2 regions of the Mesobacillus boroniphilus genome follow, and region 1 is predicted to be linked to the other one. Evidence: riboswitches for the same ligand, from Rfam matches in the RefSeq annotation. Region 1 holds a riboswitch; the other holds the start of a gene.

What was found. Region 1 has a riboswitch for cyclic di-GMP ahead of DYI25_RS13415 (hypothetical protein). Riboswitches for the same ligand answer to the same signal wherever they lie in the genome.
Region 2: linked by a shared signal. The riboswitch ahead of DYI25_RS16550 (LPXTG cell wall anchor domain-containing protein) and the one ahead of DYI25_RS13415 (hypothetical protein) in region 1 are both predicted to bind cyclic di-GMP.

What each region holds. Positions count from the first base shown of each region.
Region 1 covers NZ_QTKX01000002.1:65,480-69,909, forward strand. Annotated here, with positions in the region: gene ahpF (alkyl hydroperoxide reductase subunit F) at 1-489, opposite strand, end outside; gene ahpC (alkyl hydroperoxide reductase subunit C) at 503-1,066, opposite strand; gene DYI25_RS13415 (hypothetical protein) at 1,406-1,900, opposite strand; cyclic di-GMP riboswitch class II at 1,935-2,016, opposite strand; gene DYI25_RS13420 (ImmA/IrrE family metallo-endopeptidase) at 2,713-3,330, shown strand; gene DYI25_RS13425 (helix-turn-helix domain-containing protein) at 3,349-3,687, shown strand; gene DYI25_RS13430 (heme-dependent oxidative N-demethylase family protein) at 3,852-4,430, shown strand, end outside.
Region 2 covers NZ_QTKX01000002.1:751,420-755,849, forward strand. Annotated here, with positions in the region: gene DYI25_RS16535 (ornithine--oxo-acid transaminase) at 1-11, shown strand, start outside; gene DYI25_RS16540 (DUF378 domain-containing protein) at 248-481, opposite strand; gene DYI25_RS16545 (iron-containing alcohol dehydrogenase) at 684-1,847, shown strand; cyclic di-GMP riboswitch class I at 2,108-2,200, shown strand; gene DYI25_RS16550 (LPXTG cell wall anchor domain-containing protein) at 2,339-3,697, shown strand; gene DYI25_RS16555 (class D sortase) at 3,754-4,430, shown strand, end outside.

The DNA.
Region 1 (4,430 bases):
TTCAACTTCATCCTTGAAAGCTGCGCCATCGATCATGACATGGGAAATGCCAGGGTTTAAAACGCTCATCAGGTTAAGGGCTTGTACCACATCAGGACAGTTATGGCAGCTCAGGCTGACATAAGTTTCAAAACGATATTGGTCTTTAATCGCTTTAACCTGATCAATGACTTTCTGGTCCACCTTAGGGGCTCTGCCGCTAACCTGAAGCAAAGCTAGAACTAATGAAGTGAATTCATGTCCTAAAGGAATACCTGCGAAAGTCACTCCAGTGTCTTCGCCGATGCGATTCACACTGAAGCTAGGTGTTCTTTCTAATTCGGCATGCTCCACTTTAATATGGGATGACATTGTTGCCAATTCATCTACTAAAGCCAGCATGTCTCGTGATTCATCATCCGATCCAGCGCTAACTTTAAGCAGCACATCGCCCTCCATCATTTGAAGATATTGGGCTAATTGTGCTTTTATTTCTGCATCTAATAACATGGGAGTGTACCCCTTAAATCTTTCCTACAAGATCAAGGCTTGGCTTAAGTGTTTCTCCGCCTTCTTTCCACTTAGCAGGGCAAACTTCGCCTGGGTTGTTGCGTACATATTGTGCAGCTTTTAGCTTGCTAACTACCTGGCTAGCATCACGGCCGATTCCACCTGCATTGATTTCAACAGTTTGGATTACGCCGTCTGGATCGATGATGAAAGTTCCGCGGTCTGCAAGGCCAGATTCTTCGTTCAATACATCGAAGTTGCGAGAGATCTTCTGTGAAGGGTCTCCGATCATGATGTACTCAATTTTGCCGATTGCTTCTGAGTGATCATGCCATGCTTTGTGAGTGAAATGTGTATCAGTTGATACAGAGTATACTTCTGCTCCCATTTCTTTTAATGCAGCGTATTCGTTCTGCATGTCTTCAAGCTCAGTAGGGCATACGAATGTGAAGTCTGCTGGGTAGAATACAACTACGCTCCACTTTCCCTTAAGATTTTCTTCAGAAACAGTGATGAACTCTCCGTTATGGAATGCTTGTGCTGTGAATGGTAAAACTTGAGAACCGATTAATGCCATGATTAATTTCCTCCTTAAATGGTTTGAATTATTTTGTGAAATAGTTTTACTGAAGATATTCAGTTAACTATTCAATAAACTATAATAATTCTAATTCAGTAACGATTATTATATAAATCTCATCGAGTGTCAAGCGATAAGACCTCTACTTTACACCATAATAATTATTCCCATAGATTTTCGAATTGATTCAGATGGATAAAGTCATATATTGTACGACTACCGAAAATTACCGCTTTGCCCGTTATTACAATATTAATAAAGAAAGCGGAAATATAGGAACATAAAAAAACCATGAACTAGTGTTGTTATAAGTTCATGGTATATATTCATATTAATTTATTGTAATGGAGTCCCGTTTACATATAAAGTGCTGGTACTGGAGACTAATTCTACTTTAGTAACGATATGGCCTGATTCTCCAGGAAATTCATCACCCAATGCCGGTACTGCTTCTTTAACTGTAACATCTTTAACACCATTTAAAAAGAAACCAGTAAATTGATTAGCTTTTCTGGCGCTAGAATCTAAACTTGCAGCTATTTCTGAAGTTTTTTTATGATCTACTGTGTGAGTCTTCTCACCTTTTTTCCCTTCATTGGTAGTCCATTCAACAGTTACTTCATAAGTTTCAACTGATTCATAGGTAAATAATAGTTTTTCAGCTTCTTTCTGCAATTGAGCATTATTCCATCCCAATGCCAGCTGAACATCGCCCTTACCAACAAACCCTGTTCCTGTTGCTGAGTCATACGTTACTGCTGCAAGTGATGAACTTGCGAAAATACCCATTGCCAATGCTCCTGCAGCTAATCCAACTAACACTTTTTTCATTTTTCTTATCTCCCCTTAGATTAAAAAATAATAACTAAGAGGGCCGGTTACACTAGTAGCTCCATACAGCCAAAGTGTCCAAGTAGAGGCTGTACTTCAAAGCTTCCCACTATCAGATTGGGTATGAGCTATCGATCCCAATCTTTTTTACGATGGAACGTCATAAAGTGGCCACTTCAGTTTTCCACCGCTTATAAATTGATTTTATATTAAACTAAAGTTTAAATACATAATTTTCCTTCGACAATTATTTTATGATAAAAAAAGAGTGCAAACCAATGATTTGCACTCGTATGGGAGGAAAGACAGAAGAATAAATGATAATCCTCTGCTCTAATAAGATTTTATATTAAACAATTGTATAAAAATATTTATTTTGATAGACAAATTTCTGAGGAATCCTAAAGAATTTGTCGAAAATTTAAAATATCTTATAGATGCCGGCTGTAATAAAGTATATTTAGAGATACGCTAATGAGTTCGGAGGGGATACCATTAAGAATTTTTACCAGAAAGCATACTTTCTTTTGTTTCTTCTACCGGCAATTATTTTGACGTTTCTGTATATCAAGATACCGCATGAGCTTGAAGGGAATGTCCTTTTATTTCTATGTATTATGGTCATTTTCGACAGGATCAATCTAAAAGTGTTTTCTGGATTTGGATATTCCTTCTTTCACGTCATAATGTCATTGATTATTTTCGACCGTTTCTCAGTTGTTTACGGATTTATTTACCTTCTGGTAGATAGCTTATTCGCTATCTTTATGCAAAAAAGAGGGAGTTTAAAATCTATAATAGCGTTGTTGTCGATGTACATCATTATTATCATCGTCTGTAATGAGTTTTATAATGAGTATACTGACAAAACCTATTTAGCTCGTTATCTTACATTGACCATGATGCTCTTTTTAAGCACTATTTTAAAATATAGCTATGTCTTACTTGAGACAGGGGCAGTAACAAGCAAATTGTTTTTAGACAGGTTCGGACCTATGATATTCGAGTTAATGCTTATTTTCCCTATCCTTGCATTCTTCGACCATCTGAATGTGAATTTAGTACTGATTTTATTCCTCTCATATTATACTTTTATTGGTTACATGCATAAAAAGTATATGTCGGTTGATGACATGTATATTAAGTCATTGACTAACAGAATTCACAATAAATATGAAATCAGTATTTATTTTATAAACCTGAATGATGTGAAGGGGATTTACCATCATGATCGAAAGGTGATCATCATCGATGAAAAGCTTGATTATCCGGAGCAGCTGCAGACAATTGTTCATGAATTACTTCACTTCCAAACAAATCGATTTCTTAAGTCGCCGAGGATTGCAGTTGAAATCATCATTACATTATTTGAGGCGGTTGTTAGCTGGTATTACATTATTACATACAAGCAGATATCAAAATTAGATTAGGAAGATGGGTGAGTTAAGATGACAACGCCATTAGGCCAGGAATTAAGGAGATTGAGGCGGGAAAGAGACCTGCGTTTAGAAGATGTTGCAAATGAAACGGGCATTACACTGCAGTACTTAAGCATGCTTGAAAAGGGAGCCCGGAAATCGGTTTCTTTTGAAATCATGGCGGATATTTCAAGGTTTTATGGCGTGCCACTCGACTATTTTGCTGCCTTCATAAAAGAAGAGGAATCAAAGCCTCTTTCAGATGTCGAAATCATGCTATGGCAAACGATCAATGAAAAAGTCCGTGATGAAATATATTATAAAAAAGGAAAATCGCTAAAAGATGTTTTTTCAAAAATGCTAAAGTAATAGTTTTAAAAAAGTGGCTGCCCTGGAGGTTAGCCGCTTTTTTTTTGCCAAAAGTGACTAAGTAAAAGAACTTGGAAGCAAAGCAGCGATAACTTTAGTGAATTCCAGCGTCAACTTCTGTATAGTATGAATTAAATGAAATATTCTGAAAAGAGGTGCTTCCCATGAACTCAACAGATAATCTTCTATCTTTTCCATATCCTTTTGGGGACAGGGATGTTTATCGATACTCTAACAATGCATCTCCATTAGATCCGCCGAATCCGATAGAAATAACGGATCAGTATATAGATGAAGTTACTTTGAAAAGAAAACTGCTTACGAATCATCCGGAACGATGCTATTACTCTTCCCCCCATACACTTGATGCGCAGTGGGAAGTGTTATCTTTAATCGTTCATCATCTTGTAGAATCATATCCTGATAAGTTTGAATTGATTAAACAGAATGACCAGTGGGTGTTCTCAAATCTGCTTTTTGGTGAAAAAATCACTTTTACATTTGGTGACCATGAAACATTGGAACTGGATCCCCTTGATTTTATTGGCCGGCATGTCCAAGAGGATTTAATCTTGATGATGCAGCGGGATGGGGACCTGTTTTTAGATGCAGGGCAGCTGTGTTTCCCTGCGAATTGGTCCCTTTACTTTGATGCGGGGATGTCTTTTAAGGAGATACATTCACCGATTCCAGGGTTTGATTCGCTTGATGAAAGGATCCGGCAATTTTTAATGAGAATTGAG
Region 2 (4,430 bases), 690 kb from region 1:
TATTATCATAAAAATGAGAAAACCCGCCTTTGTGGCGGGGTTTTTCATGTAAATACCGTCGAAGCTGACCAAGGCGCTTGCGCTTTTCTAAAGAGATAAGAAAGTGTAATACAACTTCGAGAAATGTCCAGCTCCAGCGCCTAGCCCCTCGAGACGCTTCGGTCCTGCCAATGAAGTCAAAGAACGACTTCACTGTCAGGCCCTCCAGCGCTTGTCGGGGCTGACCAAGGCGCTTTCGCTTTTCTAGTTATCGCGTAGCCCGTGGTTCTGCCGCTCTTTCCTCTCTTTCGCTTGGCGCGAATAGAAGACCGATGTTTATTAAACCAGCAAGACCAACCAGGCCATAGATGATTCGAGCCAATGCTGAATCCTGTCCGCCGAAAATTGCTGCAACAAGATCGAATTGGAAGAACCCTACTAAGCCCCAGTTGATGGCCCCGATAATGGTAAGAACAAGTGCTGCACGTTGAATACCGCTCATGGGTGTTTCCTCCTTATACTAAATTTGTTCTTTTATAGAGTGATTCAGCAGATGATGAATTATTCATCCACGCTATATTAAAAATCTACCCTGCTAAAAAAGGTTGTAACATTTTGGAGCACATTGGAGAACATTAAGAAGTGTATTTTTTGCATTGCTTTTAAAAAAGGAACATAATTAGCCTTGAGGAAGGTGATAAAAAATGGATAACTTTACATTTTATAATCCAACAAAACTAATCTTTGGCAAAGGCCAACTTGAGCAGCTTAAGAATGAAGTCCCTCAATATGGCAAGAAGGTTCTGCTTGTATATGGCGGAGGCAGCATTAAGCGGAATGGGCTTTATGACTCTGTCATGAATTACTTAAAAGAAATCGGAGCTGAGGTATTCGAACTTTCGGGTGTTGAACCGAACCCTCGTCTGTCGACTGTTCATAAAGGTGTGGAAATCTGCAAAGAGGAAGGCATTGAATTATTGCTCGCGGTGGGAGGTGGCAGTGTAATTGACTGCACGAAGGCAATCGCAGCCGGAGCCAAATACGATGGCGATGCTTGGGACCTTGTCACGAAGAAGGCTTTTGCATCAGAAGCACTTCCGTTCGGAACTGTGCTGACATTGGCGGCTACAGGTTCCGAAATGAATGCCGGCTCTGTCATTACCAATTGGGAAACGAATGAAAAATATGGCTGGGGAAGCCCGGTGACTTTCCCTAAATTCTCTATTTTAGATCCTGTGAACACATTTACAGTTCCTAAGGACCAAACAATCTACGGCATTGTTGACATGATGTCACATGTATTCGAGCACTATTTCCATTTGACAGAGAACACTGAATACCAGGACCGTATGGCCGAATCCTTGCTTTTGACAGTGATGGAAACAGCTCCAAAGCTGCTTGAGGACCTGGAGAACTACGAATATCGTGCTACCATCCTTTATTCAGGAACAATGGCATTGAATGGAATCCTTAACATGGGTTACCGCGGCGATTGGGCAACTCATAATATTGAGCACGCGGTATCTGCAGTGTATGATATCCCTCATGGAGGCGGGCTGGCCATCCTGTTCCCGAACTGGATGAAGCATAACCTTAAGGTAAAACCAGAACGTTTCAAGAAATTGGCTGTCAGGGTCTTCGGCGTGAATCCAGAAGGCAAGACAGACGAAGAAGCAGGCTTGGAAGGAATCGAAAAGCTGCGTGAATTCTGGAACAGCATCGGTGCACCATCACGACTTGCTGATTATGACATTGATGACAGCAAGCTGGAAGTAATGGCAGATAAGGCAATGGTAAACGGCGAGTTTGGCAACTTTGCAAAATTGAATAAAGACGACGTATTGGAAATCTATCGTATGTCTCTATAAACGTAAAATAAGGATCCAGGGGATTAACCCTGGGTCCTTTGTCTTTATATGGGTAAAAAATCTTAATGATTTTTGTAAGAAAAGACTCCGTTTTTACTGAAATCATCATCCTTATCGGGTAAAAAAGAAACTGAAGAAAAATTTACCAATAACATTTCTAGGACTATATGTTTAAGTAGCTGGTTAACTGTGGTAAGTCTCTAAATGTAAGACAATGGAGCAGCAGGAACAATTTACATAAAAATTGACATTAACACCAATCATGCTCAAGGCAATCCTGATTGAAAGACAGGGACGCAAAGCAAGGAGTCTAAGGCTGTAGCTTTCTAGCTAAGATTGTCCTAGCTGCCATGAAATTAGAGATATTCTCGCTGTTGTTTTGTCTAGTAAAAAAGGATGAATACAAGGAAAAGGAGGCAAGAACTCTTGTGAAATAACTGAATATTCAGTCATTTTTAGTGTAAAATTTTATTCGAAAAGGAGTAGAAATTTTGAAAATTAAAAAGCGTTTATCCTTAGTTGCATTCATGCTAATGGTCATGATTACATCCCCGGTTACAGGTGCATTTGCCGCGGAAAATAATGAGCAAGGAGCAAAATTCGAAGAAAATACTAGTAACCAAGAAGAGCAGGTTCAAAAAAATAACACAGAAACTACAAAGTCTGCAGACCAGAAGGAAAAGTCTAATGGTGAGGTAAAAGCAGCATCTACGGAAAATGAAACAAATGTTGAGGAAGGATCAGACACTAAAATAACATCTGACCAAGCACAAAGTAACTCGGATCAAGAAACAACAAATCAACCTGAAGAATCTGAAAACAGTGCCAATCAGGAAGTCAATACTGCAGAGGGAATTGATGCTCCGGAGGAAGAAAGTGCTTCAGAGGAAACTAATGCTCTGGAAGAAAGTAATGCTTCAGAAGAAAGTAATCCTCCAGAAGAAGCTAATGCTTCAGCAGACGAAAATGAGTCGACAGCAGCTGAGGATGGAACCGTAACAGCCAATGAAAATACAAGTACGCAGATTCACCTGCATATCGATCAATGTGTCGATCCTGTTGAAACAGCCTTTGTTCAGGTGAATGGCGTGTGGGAAGAAATGACGAATCCAGGTTCATCACCGCTGTATAAAACTTTTGATGAAGGTGAGTTCATAAAAGATAATGTCACGGCATTCAAATTGATTTTTACAACAGGGGAAGTACTTGTGGTACCAGTAAGTGAAATAAGAGTGGGTGTTGAAGCGGAAGGTTCAGTGAATTACTGGCTGGAAAGTTGTGAACTTCCTGCAGAAGAACCGGCTGGATCAGAGGATTCAGAGGAAGTTGATGAAACTGTGAACGTGCTAACAATGATTAAAATCATGATAGACGAGAATCCGCGTCAGATTGAAAAAGTGACATTGCGAATGATGAGTGGCAAGAGAATTGAATTTGAAAGAGTCAATGCTCTTTTCAGCCTTACTCTGATGGAAGAAATCGAACTAGAATTGATTCGTGGCATTGAAATCACAAGGAACGGTGAAACCAAATTAATCCTACTTTCGCAAATCGAGTCCTTGGAAATGGTGGATAGTGTACTGACACTTCAATTGAACTGGGAAATGGAAGGTGAAATGGTAGAGGAAGAAACAGGAGAGAATGAATCAGACGGGGAAAATGATACGACAGGACCTGAGAATAATTCAGGATCAGGAAATACACCTGATGGCACAACAAATGAGCAGGTATGGAACGGAGAGGTCCTCCCTCAAACAGGTGAAAGCAGCAGGGCGATGTTCTATGTGCTAGGATTCCTGATCGCCGCAGGAGGGGTCATGCTAAGGTTCAAGAATCCATTGAAGAACTAAACTCGAGTTGGAGGGGAAGCGATTCCCCTCTTTTATTTTTATAAGAGGTGAAATTCATGAAAAAGGTATTATCGCTATTAATGATCCTTGCTGGTCTATCGATCTTCTTTTATCCAGCAGCAAAAGATTATTACACCGCCTACAATCAGGAGAAGATGATTGAAACCTGGGAGGACAGCAGTCAGGGGGAGCAGATCGCTGCTGAGAGTCTTAGGGAACTTGAGGAAGTACTCAGTATCAAAACTAAGGCGGAGACCAGTATGAATGAAGTTCCGCAAACTGAAAAACAAGAATCGGAGCAAAAAGCAGCAGCTAAAACCGAAACAAAAAAGAAAATGTCCAATGGCATCGTAGGAGTAATTGAAATAGACAAGATTGGCGTAAAGCTGCCTATATTAAATGGAGCGTCGGATGCAAATTTGGATATAGGGGCTGGGCTCCTGGAAGGAACGCCGGCTCCAGGGATGCCAGGGAACAGCGCTATTGCCGCCCATCGAAACAGAGCCTATGGCAGTATGTTCAACCGGCTCGATGAAGTAAACGAAGGAGATACCGTGACGGTAAGCGATAAAAACAATACTTACCAATATGAAGTATACGAAACATTAGTGGTGGAGCCTCATGACACTTCCGTATTGAATGGCAGCCGGGATGAAAAGGTGCTTACCCTTATTACATGCACGCCGATTGATATGGCAACACACAGGCTGATTGTCAAAGCGAAAATCAAACC